Prochlorococcus marinus str. MIT 9515: one gene and its partner. Each later gene encodes a partner of the first gene's protein in a complex. Links are inferred from orthologs where the notes say so. Each region holds a gene or a part of one and is shown on either strand. Other genes may lie near its edges.

Region 1 (8,026 bases):
TAACAATGAATAGTCAAATAAAAAACAAAGCGGTTTATTGGGGTACTGGCAGAAGAAAAACTTCAGTAGCTAGAGTTCGTTTAATTCCTGGAAATGGACAAATTAAAATAAATGGTCGTTCTGGTGATGACTATTTAAACTTTAATCCTTCACATTTAAATTCGGTTAAAGCACCTTTGCAAACTTTAGGCCTTGAAAACTCTTATGATATATTCGTAAATGTTTTTGGTGGTGGTTTAACAGGACAGGCAGATGCAATCAAGCAAGGAGCAGCTAGAGCTCTCTGTGACTTGTCTCCAGACAACAGGAAGCCTTTAAAAACCGAAGGACATCTTAGTAGAGACCCAAGAGCAAAAGAGAGAAGAAAATATGGTCTTAAAAAAGCTAGAAAAGCTCCTCAATTCTCCAAACGTTAAAAAGATTTTATTATGCCTAAATCAGAAATTCATCCTAAATGGTACCCAGATGCAAAGGTTATTTGTAATGGAGAAGTAGTAATGACAACCGGCTCAACTAAGCCTGAATTGCATGTTGATGTTTGGAGTGGTAATCATCCTTTCTTTACTGGAACTCAAAAGATTCTTGATACTGAAGGTAGAGTTGATAGATTTATGAAAAAATATGGAATGGGTTCAGCTGATTCCGCTACTTCGCAAGAAACAAAAGAAGCTAAGGAATCAGATAAATAGAAATTTACAAATCTAAATTTAAGCAAAACTTCAATTGGAATACACAACATTAATTGCAAGGTTAAAAACTGCTTCAAAAAGTTTTGTGAATTTAGAAATGCAGTTGGCAGATCCCGATATTGCAAATAATCCAAAAAAATTAGAATTAATAGCAAAAGAAAGAGCCAAACTAGAACCTTTGGTTCTTGATTTTAATCAATTGCTTGATACTGATAAAGAAATTGACGATTCCAGACAACTGCTCAAAGATAATAGGAATGATAAGGATATGGAATTGTTGATTAATGAAGAATTATGTAATCTAGAAGTTCTAAAGAATTCACTTATCCAAAAAGTAACAATAGCTTTACTTCCAAAAGATCCTCGAGATGAAAGAAGTGTAATGCTTGAGATAAGAGCTGGCGCTGGAGGGAATGAAGCTTGTATTTGGGCTGGTGATTTAGCAAGAATGTATGAACGATATGGACAAAAAATCGGGTGGTCAGTAAAACCTATTAGTGCCTCAGAATCTGATATGGGAGGATTTAAAGAATTAGTTATTTCTATAAAAGGAGATTCTGTTTATAGTCAATTAAAATTTGAGGCAGGTGTACATAGAGTTCAAAGAGTTCCAGCGACGGAATCTCAAGGAAGAGTTCATACTTCTACAGCTACAGTTGCCGTTATGCCTGAGGCTGATCCAGTTGAAGTTAAGATTGATCCAAGTGATTTAGAAATTGGTACAGCGAGGTCAGGTGGTGCCGGAGGCCAAAATGTTAACAAGGTAGAAACTGCTATTGACCTTATTCATAAGCCGACAGGTATAAGAGTGTTTTGTACTCAAGAAAGATCGCAGCTACAGAACCGTGAGAGAGCCATGGAAATTTTAAGAGCCAAATTATACGAAATTCAATTAAAAGAAGCTAATGATAAGGAAAGGTCACAAAGGTTAATGCAAGTTGGAACTGGAGATAGAAGCGAAAAAATTAGAACTTATAATTTTAAGGATAATAGAACCACTGATCATAGATTAGGCTCTAATTTTGCATTAGAGCCAATTCTGGCAGGACAATTAGATGAAGTTATAGATGCTTGTATAGCTCAAGAACAAAAGAGGATAATGGAGGATTTTAATGAGAATGAGAATTAAATTTTTTTAGTTTTTAGCAGCTAAACCGATCACATATTTACTCCACTCTTTGTGTTTCCCAGAGTCTATTTGTCTCGTCGCTTCAAAATTCAGATTGCTTAATGGGCGATATGGCTTTCTTTTTAAAGGCATATTTGCTTCTTCAGGAGTTCTACTACCTTTTTGAACATTACATCTTAGACAGGCTGTTGTTACATTTTCCCAATTATCGGTACCACCCCTGCTCCTTGGCAAAACATGATCTATCGATAAATCACTTCCTCTATGGTTGCAATATTGGCAAGAATTATTGTCTCTAAGAAGTATATTTTTTCTTGTAAGGGCAACTTCTCTAAAAGGAACTTTGACGTAATAACGAAGCCTTATAACAGTAGGCAGTTTTTGACCAGAATGTATTAAGTATGATTGATCCTCTTCTAAACTTTCTGCTTTACCTTTAATCATTAAAATGATAGCTCTTCGCCAAGAAGTTATATTTAAAGGTTCATAAGAAGCATTTAAAACAAGTGTCTGGCTCATGCCAAAAATCATTTTACATGTCATGCTAGCGGTATATTTAATTAAGCGCATATAACTACGCAAACATTAATGCAGATTTCCTTTAATAATCGAAAAAATAATGTGGATACTAATTTAAATTTTCAAGGAGAAATTGATCCAACTCAAAGAGCATGGATAGAAGTAAGCAGAAAAGCAATAGAGGCTAACGTTAGGAAGTTAAGATCAAAATTAAAAAATAATTGTGAATTCATGGCAGTTGTGAAGGCTGATGGATATGGACATGATGCCAAAGTTGTATCTGAAAATGCGATTAGAGGTGGTGCTTCTCAATTAGGAGTAGCAACCTTAAAGGAGGGAATAAAACTTCGCTCTTCAAGCATAAATGTCCCAATTCTTGTTCTTGGGAATCTTTATGCAAAAAAAGATTTATTAATATGTTTTAGAAATGATTTGATGCCAACTGTTAGTTCGATTAGGGAATGTTTAATTTGTAATGAAATAGGCAAGATCAATAATATGAAATTTTCGTTACATCTAAAAATTGATACTGGGATGTCAAGATTGGGATTTGAATGTGATGAATTCGTACAACAATTTAATAATATAAAATCTCTTAAAAATATAGATGTTAAGGGCATATATAGTCATCTTGCATGCGCAGATGAAAAGAATGCATTGAATCCCAAAAGTAGAACCCAATTACAAAGAGAAAAATTTCAAGAATTGTTGAAACTTGTCAGTATTGATAATACAAAAAATATCAAGATTCATCTCGCAAATTCTGCTGGCATGATTCTTGGTAAAAACTTTCATTTTGATATGGTTCGCGTTGGATTGGCCATGTATGGTTATGATCCATTAATAAATACAACTGAAAAGTCGCTTCTTAAACCTGCTTTATTTTTGAAGGCTAAAGTGACTTTTGTTCGAACTATTGAGAAAGGTGTTGGAGTAAGTTATGGAAATAAATTTGTTAGTGATAGAAAAACAAAGTTAGCTGTCTTAAGTATTGGTTATGCTGACGGAATTATCAGGAGTCTCTCTGGTAAAATAAGTTTAATTCATAATAAAAAACTTTATCCTCAGGTAGGATCCATAACAATGGATCAAATGATGGTAGATATTACAGATTCTGAGGATATTAAAGTAGGTAGTACTATGCTATTACTAGGATCTGATGGAGAACAAACAATTTCTCCGATTGATTGGGCACATAAATGCGATAGTATTCCTTGGGAAATTCTTTGCTCTTTTAAAAACAGATTACCAAGAGTCCAAGTTGATTAGACATTTCGATTAGATAAATAATTTTGAAAATTTGCTAAAAAATTGATAATGTATAAGAACTGGAGAGGTGGCTGAGTGGTTGAAAGCGGCTCCCTGCTAAGGAGTTACAGGAGGTAACTTTTGTCGAGGGTTCGAATCCCTCTCTCTCCGTATATTCTGTGTTTAAGGTGGTTTATATAAGTTCGTTGAAGTTCATGATCTAATGATATGAAGGTATTTTTAAGAAATTTAAGTCCTCAAAAGTTCACTTTTACCTCAACAACTGGTTTGTAAATAAGGTTATGGTTGAGAATATTAAGGTTAAATTACTTCAATAATAAATATATTGTTTAAAATAGAAGGTCAAATTTAATTTAAAATCAATGTAGGTTAAATAGTAGTTGTCTATTTTTCTTTTTTAAAAGTAGAGTATTAAGGAAATATATAATATCTCGATTGTATCCGATGAGTTCTTATATTCTTGGTCTGTCTTGTTATTACCATGATAGTGCTGCTGCTCTAATAAAGGATGGTGAGATAATTGCTGCTGCACAAGAAGAAAGATTCTCTCGAAAAAAGCATGATTCTAGCTTTCCTAAGAATGCAATTTACTACTGCCTTAAATCTCAGGGAATCACTCTTTCAGATATCAAAGAGATAGTATATTATGAGAAACCTCTTCTTACATTTGAACGTCTTCTCGAGACTTATTTAGGCGCTGCGCCAAGAGGAGGCAGATCATTCATTGCAGCAATGCAAGTTTGGTTGAAGGAAAAGCTATTCTTAAAAACTGAACTTCAAAAGAATCTTAAAGAGGTACAAGCATCTTTTGAATCTGAGATTAATGTTATACCAAATTTACTTTTTTCAGAGCATCATCTTTCTCATGCTTCTGCTGCTTTCTATCCAAGCCCCTTTGAGGAGTCTATAGTCTTATGCATGGATGGAGTGGGCGAGTGGGCAACAACCTCTGCTTGGATTGGTAAAGGTAAAAGCATTAAACCACTCTGGGAAATAAGTTTTCCTCATTCCCTTGGTTTGCTGTATTCCTCCTTTACTTATTATTGCGGATTTAAGGTCAATTCTGGTGAATATAAACTAATGGGTCTTGCTCCTTATGGCGAACCTAAATATGTCGATAAGATCAAGAAACATTTGATTGACATAAAAGAAGACGGTACATTCCGTCTGGATATAAGTTACTTTAAATACCATCGAGGATTCCGTATGACAGGACGGAAGTTCCACGAACTATTTGGTAAACAACCTCGAAAATCAGAAACGGAACTTACCCAGTTCCATATGGACTTGGCGGCATCAATCCAGGCAGTTACGGAAGAGGTTGTCCTGAAGTTAGCAAAATCGCTTAGGCAAGAAACTGGCATCAAGAATATATGTCTAGCTGGAGGAGTTGCTCTTAATTGTGTTGCTAATGGTAAATTGCTACTAGAAAAGATCTTTGATAATATTTGGATTCAACCTGCAAGTGGGGATGCCGGTTCTGCACTGGGCGCAGCCTTGGTTGGTTGGCATCAACATCACCAACAGGAAAGGATTACTAATACTAATGACTCCATGAAGGGTACCTACCTGGGTCCCGAGTTTAGTAATGAAGAAATAACAAAATACCTTCATAGAATTAGTGCTCCTTACCACACTCACGTTGATGTTGATTTATTTGAACTTTTAGCAGAAGAATTAGAGAAGGGTCATGTAATTGGTTGGTTCAATGGTCCTATGGAGTTTGGCCCGCGTTCCTTAGGAGGAAGGTCGATCCTTGGTGATCCACGAAATCAAAAAATGCAGAGCCTGATGAACCTGAAAATTAAGTTTAGAGAGAGTTTCAGGCCATTTGCTCCATCTGTACTCGAAGAAGATGTCAGCAATCAGTTCGAGATGAGTACCAAAAGTCCATATATGCTATTGGTTGCCCCAGTAAAAAAGGAACTCTGTATTCAAATGACAGAAGAGCAAGATAAACTCTTTGGAATTGAGAAACTCAATATCCGTAGGTCATCATTGCCCGCTATTACCCATGTGGATTACTCAGCAAGAGTTCAGACTGTAAGTAGCACCACAAATCCAAGATACTATAAATTAATTGATGCTTTCAAGCGAAAAACTGGTTGCCCCACCATCGTGAATACTTCATTCAATGTTAGAGGTGAACCAATTGTCTGTACTCCACAGGATGCTTATAGATGTTTTATGAGGACAGAGATGGATATTCTAGTTCTTCAAAATCAAATTCTTTTTAAGGGGGAGCAACCTAAGGTAGAGAAAGATGAAAAATGGATGCAGGAGTTTGCACTGGATTGATCATGAAAGAAACAATTTCAAAAAAACAACTACGAGAGTTCGGATTTCTTATTGGTTTTGGATTGCCCATATTGATTGGTTGGTTACTTCCTGTACTTGCTGGCCATGGATTCAGGTTATGGACTGTTTGGATTGGCTTTCCAGCATTTATAATAGGTATGGCTTCACCTCGACTATTGTATTATCCATACAAAATTTGGATAGCACTTGGTCATGCCCTTGGATGGGTTAATAGCAAAATTATCCTTGGTCTTATTTTCATAGTTATTCTTTTACCGATTGCATTTATAATGCGTATTACCGGATATGACTCATTAAGAACTAGACGAAAAGGAGAGAAGACCTACCGAGAAAACAGGCAAGATCATCAAACAGACCTCAAACGTATTTTTTGAACAATGAAAGCATTCTTTGATTTAGTTATAGACATTTGGGACTTTATGAAAGTTCGCAAAAAGTATTGGTTGGCACCTTTGATTATTACGATTGTCCTCATGGGTGCGCTTATAGTCTTCACACAAGGTTCAGTTGTTGCTCCATTTATTTACTCGATTTTTTAAAAAATTAGTAAGATTAAACTTCCAAAGAATTTCTTTTTTTAAATTTCTAGTAATAAATTAGTATCTTAATTGATAATTATGGCAAGTAAAAATTTCTGTCTTTGAATAAAAATTAAGTACTGGTGGGTAGATTGGTGAGTGAGGAATTTTTAATTACAATATTAATTTTTATTTTAAAAGTGGCATTGCAAGATATCTTGAAAATTCAAAGTTATGTTTGTATGAATTTGTGATGTTAATAAAAATAATTAAAAAATTAGCTACAAGATTGTTAAAAATACGAATTAATCTCAAATTTTTGAAATTTTGAGTTTTTAAATCCCAGTTCTCGAATGATGCCCAATAATAGCCGTAAAATCTCAAAATTAAGAATGTATTAATTTGATTGTGTTTGCCAAATAAGGAATAAGTATTTCTGCAGGATTTCAATTTATTTGTCACAAAAGAATTGGGGTGATATTTAGATAAATAGGTACCATATGTCTCAAATTCACTAAAACCACTTCCGGTTTCGTTTAAATGCTCTTTATTAATTTGACTTATTACAGTTTTTACCCAAGAAAGATTTTTAGAATTCGCTTTTTCTATTAAAGATATTAAATCATTCATTATCTTTGAATTAATTAGCATATGCTCGCTAATAAAAGAGAAGTTATTTGTTTTAAGTAGACCAAAATTTTTTATGGTTTGAAAATAGGGTTTATGAAATTCTTTGCTCGTATTAATAATTAATTTATTTGATTCGTCGAAGAATTTAATTTTTTTTAGCATAACGGTATCTGAATCCCAAATTAAATAATATTCTGATAAGTTGGGATACCTTGAAATATTCATTTTCAAGAATTGTTGAAAATACCAACCTGCTCTCTCTGCCTTACCTCCATATTCTCTAAGAGTATTGGCAACATCAGTTAGTTTTATATTGGGAATTATTTTATCCTCATCAAGAATAATTAATGAATTCTCTTTAGGAAAATTTTGTTTGAAAAAATTTATATTTTTTTTAGGAGTAATTATAAATATCCTCTTCGCTTCAGATAATTCAATTAAGGACCTAATAGCGCGAATTCCAATTTCTAAGTGATTGTTACTAATGCAAGTTACAATATCATAGGAATTTTTCATTTATTAAGAGGTATTTTTAAACTAATGTTCTTAATATTAGTGGAAAATTAAGTTCTGAAAAAAAGTTAAAACATAATTGATTTCTAAAGTTGAAAATTTGGTAACTTAAAAAGTAATAAGTAAAAAGATGAAATTACAAAATAATTGTTAATAACTGCCACGTTAATACTAAAAATATAGTGAGTAATTGGGCGTGTAAATTTCTTAAAAAAGTACTCACCTAATTGCCCTAAAGTTTATCTAGGATCTAAATGATTATCTTATTTATTATTACCTCTTTGTTCTTATTTGTGTGAATTTTTCATAGTTGATATTTTTTAAAAAAATCAATATCTATATTTTTAAGCTCATTCACTGAATCAAGAATTAAATCAGCTCCTGCCTCCTTAAGTTTCGATTCATATAAAGTGCGTTCTTTTCTTCTAGATTTCAAGTGA
Region 2 (3,007 bases), 1.2 Mb from region 1 along the record:
CTAGTTTTAGCTCATGACAGAGTTGATATGAGCTCATTGACCACTGATCTATTGGATAAGATGAGAAAAGAAATCCTTGATGTAGTTGCTAAATATGTTGAAATTGATTTTGAAGAGGTTGCTGTCAGTCTAGAAACAGAGGATAGAATGACTGCATTGGTTGCTAATCTTCCTATAAAAAGAACTCTCACTGGAGAAATAGAATTCAAAAAAAATCACGATAACCCAAAAAAGAAATAAAATTTCCAAAATCAAAATTAATAAATTATCAATTTACACCTAACTGTATGTAAAATAAAATTTATGCCGGCTTAGCTCAGCGGTAGAGCAGCGCTTTTGTAAAGCGAAGGTCATCAGTTCAAATCTGTTAGCCGGCATTCATATAGTTACAAATCTACTCACTCTTTTTTTGTTGAAAATAGAAAAATAAAACCTAATAAAATAAAAAATGTTAAAAACCTCAGCTCAATTAGATTAGTTAACAATCTAGATAAAGGTGCAAATATCCAATAAAAAAAAAATTGTATTAAAAAAATAAAAAAGAAAAGAGAAAGCATCACTTTATTCCTGGAATGAAAACTTCCCCTTCCCTAATGAGTTTCCATTTCTCATTATTCACCCAAGATATAATTGTACTTGCTTTTCCACTACATTTTGGCCAAGGAACAGGTCCTAAAATATCCACATTAGGCAAGTCAAATGAAATATCTTTTGCATTTGTAGAGGGTGGTAAACCTGAGATATTTGCACTTGATGTTAACAAAGGGCCACTTTCCTTTATAAGGTAATTGGCCATAATTGAATTGGGAATTCTTAAACCTAATGTCAAATTTTTATTAGAAAACAATGGTTTACTTTTCTCAGAAATAGGAATAATCATTGTTAATGGTCCCGGCCAATACCTAGAAGCCATATATTTGTAATCCTCAAAAGCAGTTTTATGAACAAACTCATTTAATTGAAAACTTTCAGCTCCCATCAAAATCAAAGGTTTCTTTACATCTCTTTGTTTAATCTTATAAATTATCTCTGAGAACTTTGGGAGGCATCCAATAGCAGGTAAAGTATCAGTATGAAAAATTATAGGTAAGCCAATATTTAGTTTTTCTACAGCTAATTTATTAGCAATAACATTCATTCGTTTTCTCCTAATAAATTATTTATATCTTCCAATTGTAAATCTTCCAATTCCAGACAAATCTTTTAATACTTCTACATCAGTAAATTGATTTTCAATAAATAATTGTTTTACTCTGGCACCTTGATCAAAATGATTCTCAATTAATAACCAACCTTTTTCTTTTAAGTATAAAGGGGCATATTTAACTATTTCCCTTACGTGATCCAAACCATCTTCTCCTCCCAAAAGAGCATTCTTAGGTTCAAAATTCTTTACCTCTATTGGTAATTCTTCATAAGTATTTTTTGGAATATATGGAGGATTAGCTACCGCAAAATCTATCTCCCCTTTGAGATATGTTAGAGGCTCCCACCAATTCCCACTATAAAATTTCAAATTAGATTGATTAGAGTTATTAGCAAAGTTTCTCGAGGCTATCTCTACAGCATTTTTATTAATATCCGTTGCAATTCCATTCCAGCTTGGATTTTCTAAAGCTAACGAGATACTAATTGCACCTGAACCAGTTCCTAAATCTGCAAAAATAATTTGTCCTTTATTATTATCAAATTTTCTCGATATTATCTCAACCACAAGTTCTGTTTCCGGACGTGGTATTAGAACCTTATCTGAAACCTCTAATTTGAGATTTCTCCAATAACAAATACCACTTAAATATTGAATAGGAATATTAGTACTGAGATGCTTCCCCCAAAAAAATTCAAGGGAGTCTAAATCTAATTTAAATTTTAAATTTTTTTCTGCTTTTATTGTGAGTGAATTTAATTCTTTTTTTGATAATCCACCCAATAAATCTATCAAAAGACTAAACGATTTTTTATCACCACCTTTTAAGAGTTGTTTCTTTTTCCATACCGAAAAGTTTTCAGCAGAAATTTCGAACATTAAATAACTTAATTAGCGCTTTGGGCCAAGTTTACCTTTACCGGAATCTGAGTAAAAGCTTGATTTTTCTCCATCTTGCGTGGAAATAAATAAACCAATCAAAAAAATAGTTGGTACTCCCACAAAGAGAAGGCTTGCTACGAAACCAAAATTTGTTGTTTCCATTTAAAAATACAAATTCAATAATATTATGACTATAGACATTTAAATGGAAATTAAGTGGAAAAGTCGGAAAATTACACTAACTCATTAACAGTCTTAAACAATTTATCTAGGTAGTTTTTTATTTTCAGCTGATTCTTTCAATTCTTTCAAATTTGGTGGAGGAGATTGAGGTTTAGTGAGTATTATCGCAGATGAACTTATTAGGGTTTGACAAGCAAGCCTCCAGTTTTCAGGTCTATTTTTGAGTTTTTCCTGTTCAACTGCAGTAATAGGACTAAGCGAATTTTTCGTTCCTCCTTCCAAAGAAATAAAGCAAGTACTACATTGGCCAACTCCCCCACAATTGCCTAATAATCCCTTTAATCCATAAAGTTGTAATTTCTCTTTAATTACTAACTCTCTCAAATTTTCTCCAGGTTTGCATTTGATGTCCACTCCTTCTCGGATAAATCTGATAGTTGTCATTTTTTTTTGTTATTTTCAACTATTTTGGCGTTTTACCTTGAGAATTGTGACCAAAATATTAACATATTTTTGTTGAAAATTCCCTAATAATGCAGTTGTGCAGTTGTATCTGACTAGTTTTACTAAGAAAATTAATTTATTTACAAAACTCTCTCAAAGTCAAAAAAAACCCTAATATCATGATGTTTAGCTGTTCATTCAGCATCGTCACAAGAATTTAACCGATGGGATTGCCTTGGTATCGAGTTCACACAGTAGTTATCAACGACCCCGGTCGACTACTAGCTGTGCATCTCATGCATACTGCATTATTAGCCGGCTGGGCCGGCTCAATGGCTCTATATGAATTAG

The links. The genes of interacting proteins can lie anywhere in the genome.
Region 2: the proteins of prfA (region 1) and prmC are in contact, whole or in part, in a crystal structure (PDB 2B3T), measured with the Escherichia coli proteins. The link is inferred for Prochlorococcus marinus str. MIT 9515 from one-to-one orthologs.

Annotation. Positions count from the first base shown.
Region 1 is NC_008817.1:1,506,809-1,514,834, reverse strand. What follows is about bases 8-2,770. They hold prfA (peptide chain release factor 1), read left to right. Parts: upstream 8-723; coding sequence 724-1,818; downstream 1,819-2,770. Other genes in these bases: alr (alanine racemase), read left to right, coding at 2,407-2,770; P9515_RS08175 (HNH endonuclease), read right to left, coding at 1,825-2,388; rpmE (50S ribosomal protein L31), read left to right, coding at 429-689; rpsI (30S ribosomal protein S9), read left to right, coding at 8-416. Also shown: more of rpsI, read left to right, coding at 6-7; more of alr, read left to right, coding at 2,771-3,606; P9515_RS08160 (carbamoyltransferase family protein), read left to right, coding at 4,051-5,904; P9515_RS08155 (SxtJ family membrane protein), read left to right, coding at 5,877-6,299; P9515_RS10005 (DUF5989 family protein), read left to right, coding at 6,303-6,464; P9515_RS09235 (DUF6492 family protein), read right to left, coding at 6,633-7,589; P9515_RS08145 (TIGR01548 family HAD-type hydrolase), read right to left, coding at 7,891-8,026. UniProt on the Escherichia coli protein: Peptide chain release factor 1 directs the termination of translation in response to the peptide chain termination codons UAG and UAA.
Region 2 is NC_008817.1:321,825-324,831, reverse strand. The notes cover bases 92-3,007. They hold prmC (peptide chain release factor N(5)-glutamine methyltransferase), read right to left. Parts: upstream 2,027-3,007; coding sequence 1,157-2,026; downstream 92-1,156. Other genes in these bases: psbB (photosystem II chlorophyll-binding protein CP47), read left to right, coding at 2,881-3,007; P9515_RS01725 (2Fe-2S iron-sulfur cluster-binding protein), read right to left, coding at 2,294-2,656; psbM (photosystem II reaction center protein PsbM), read right to left, coding at 2,039-2,191; P9515_RS01740 (L-threonylcarbamoyladenylate synthase), read right to left, coding at 557-1,138; minE (cell division topological specificity factor MinE), read left to right, coding at 92-240. Also shown: more of minE, read left to right, coding at 1-91. UniProt on the Escherichia coli protein: Methylates the class 1 translation termination release factors RF1/PrfA and RF2/PrfB on the glutamine residue of the universally conserved GGQ motif, i.e. on 'Gln-235' in RF1 and on 'Gln-252' in RF2.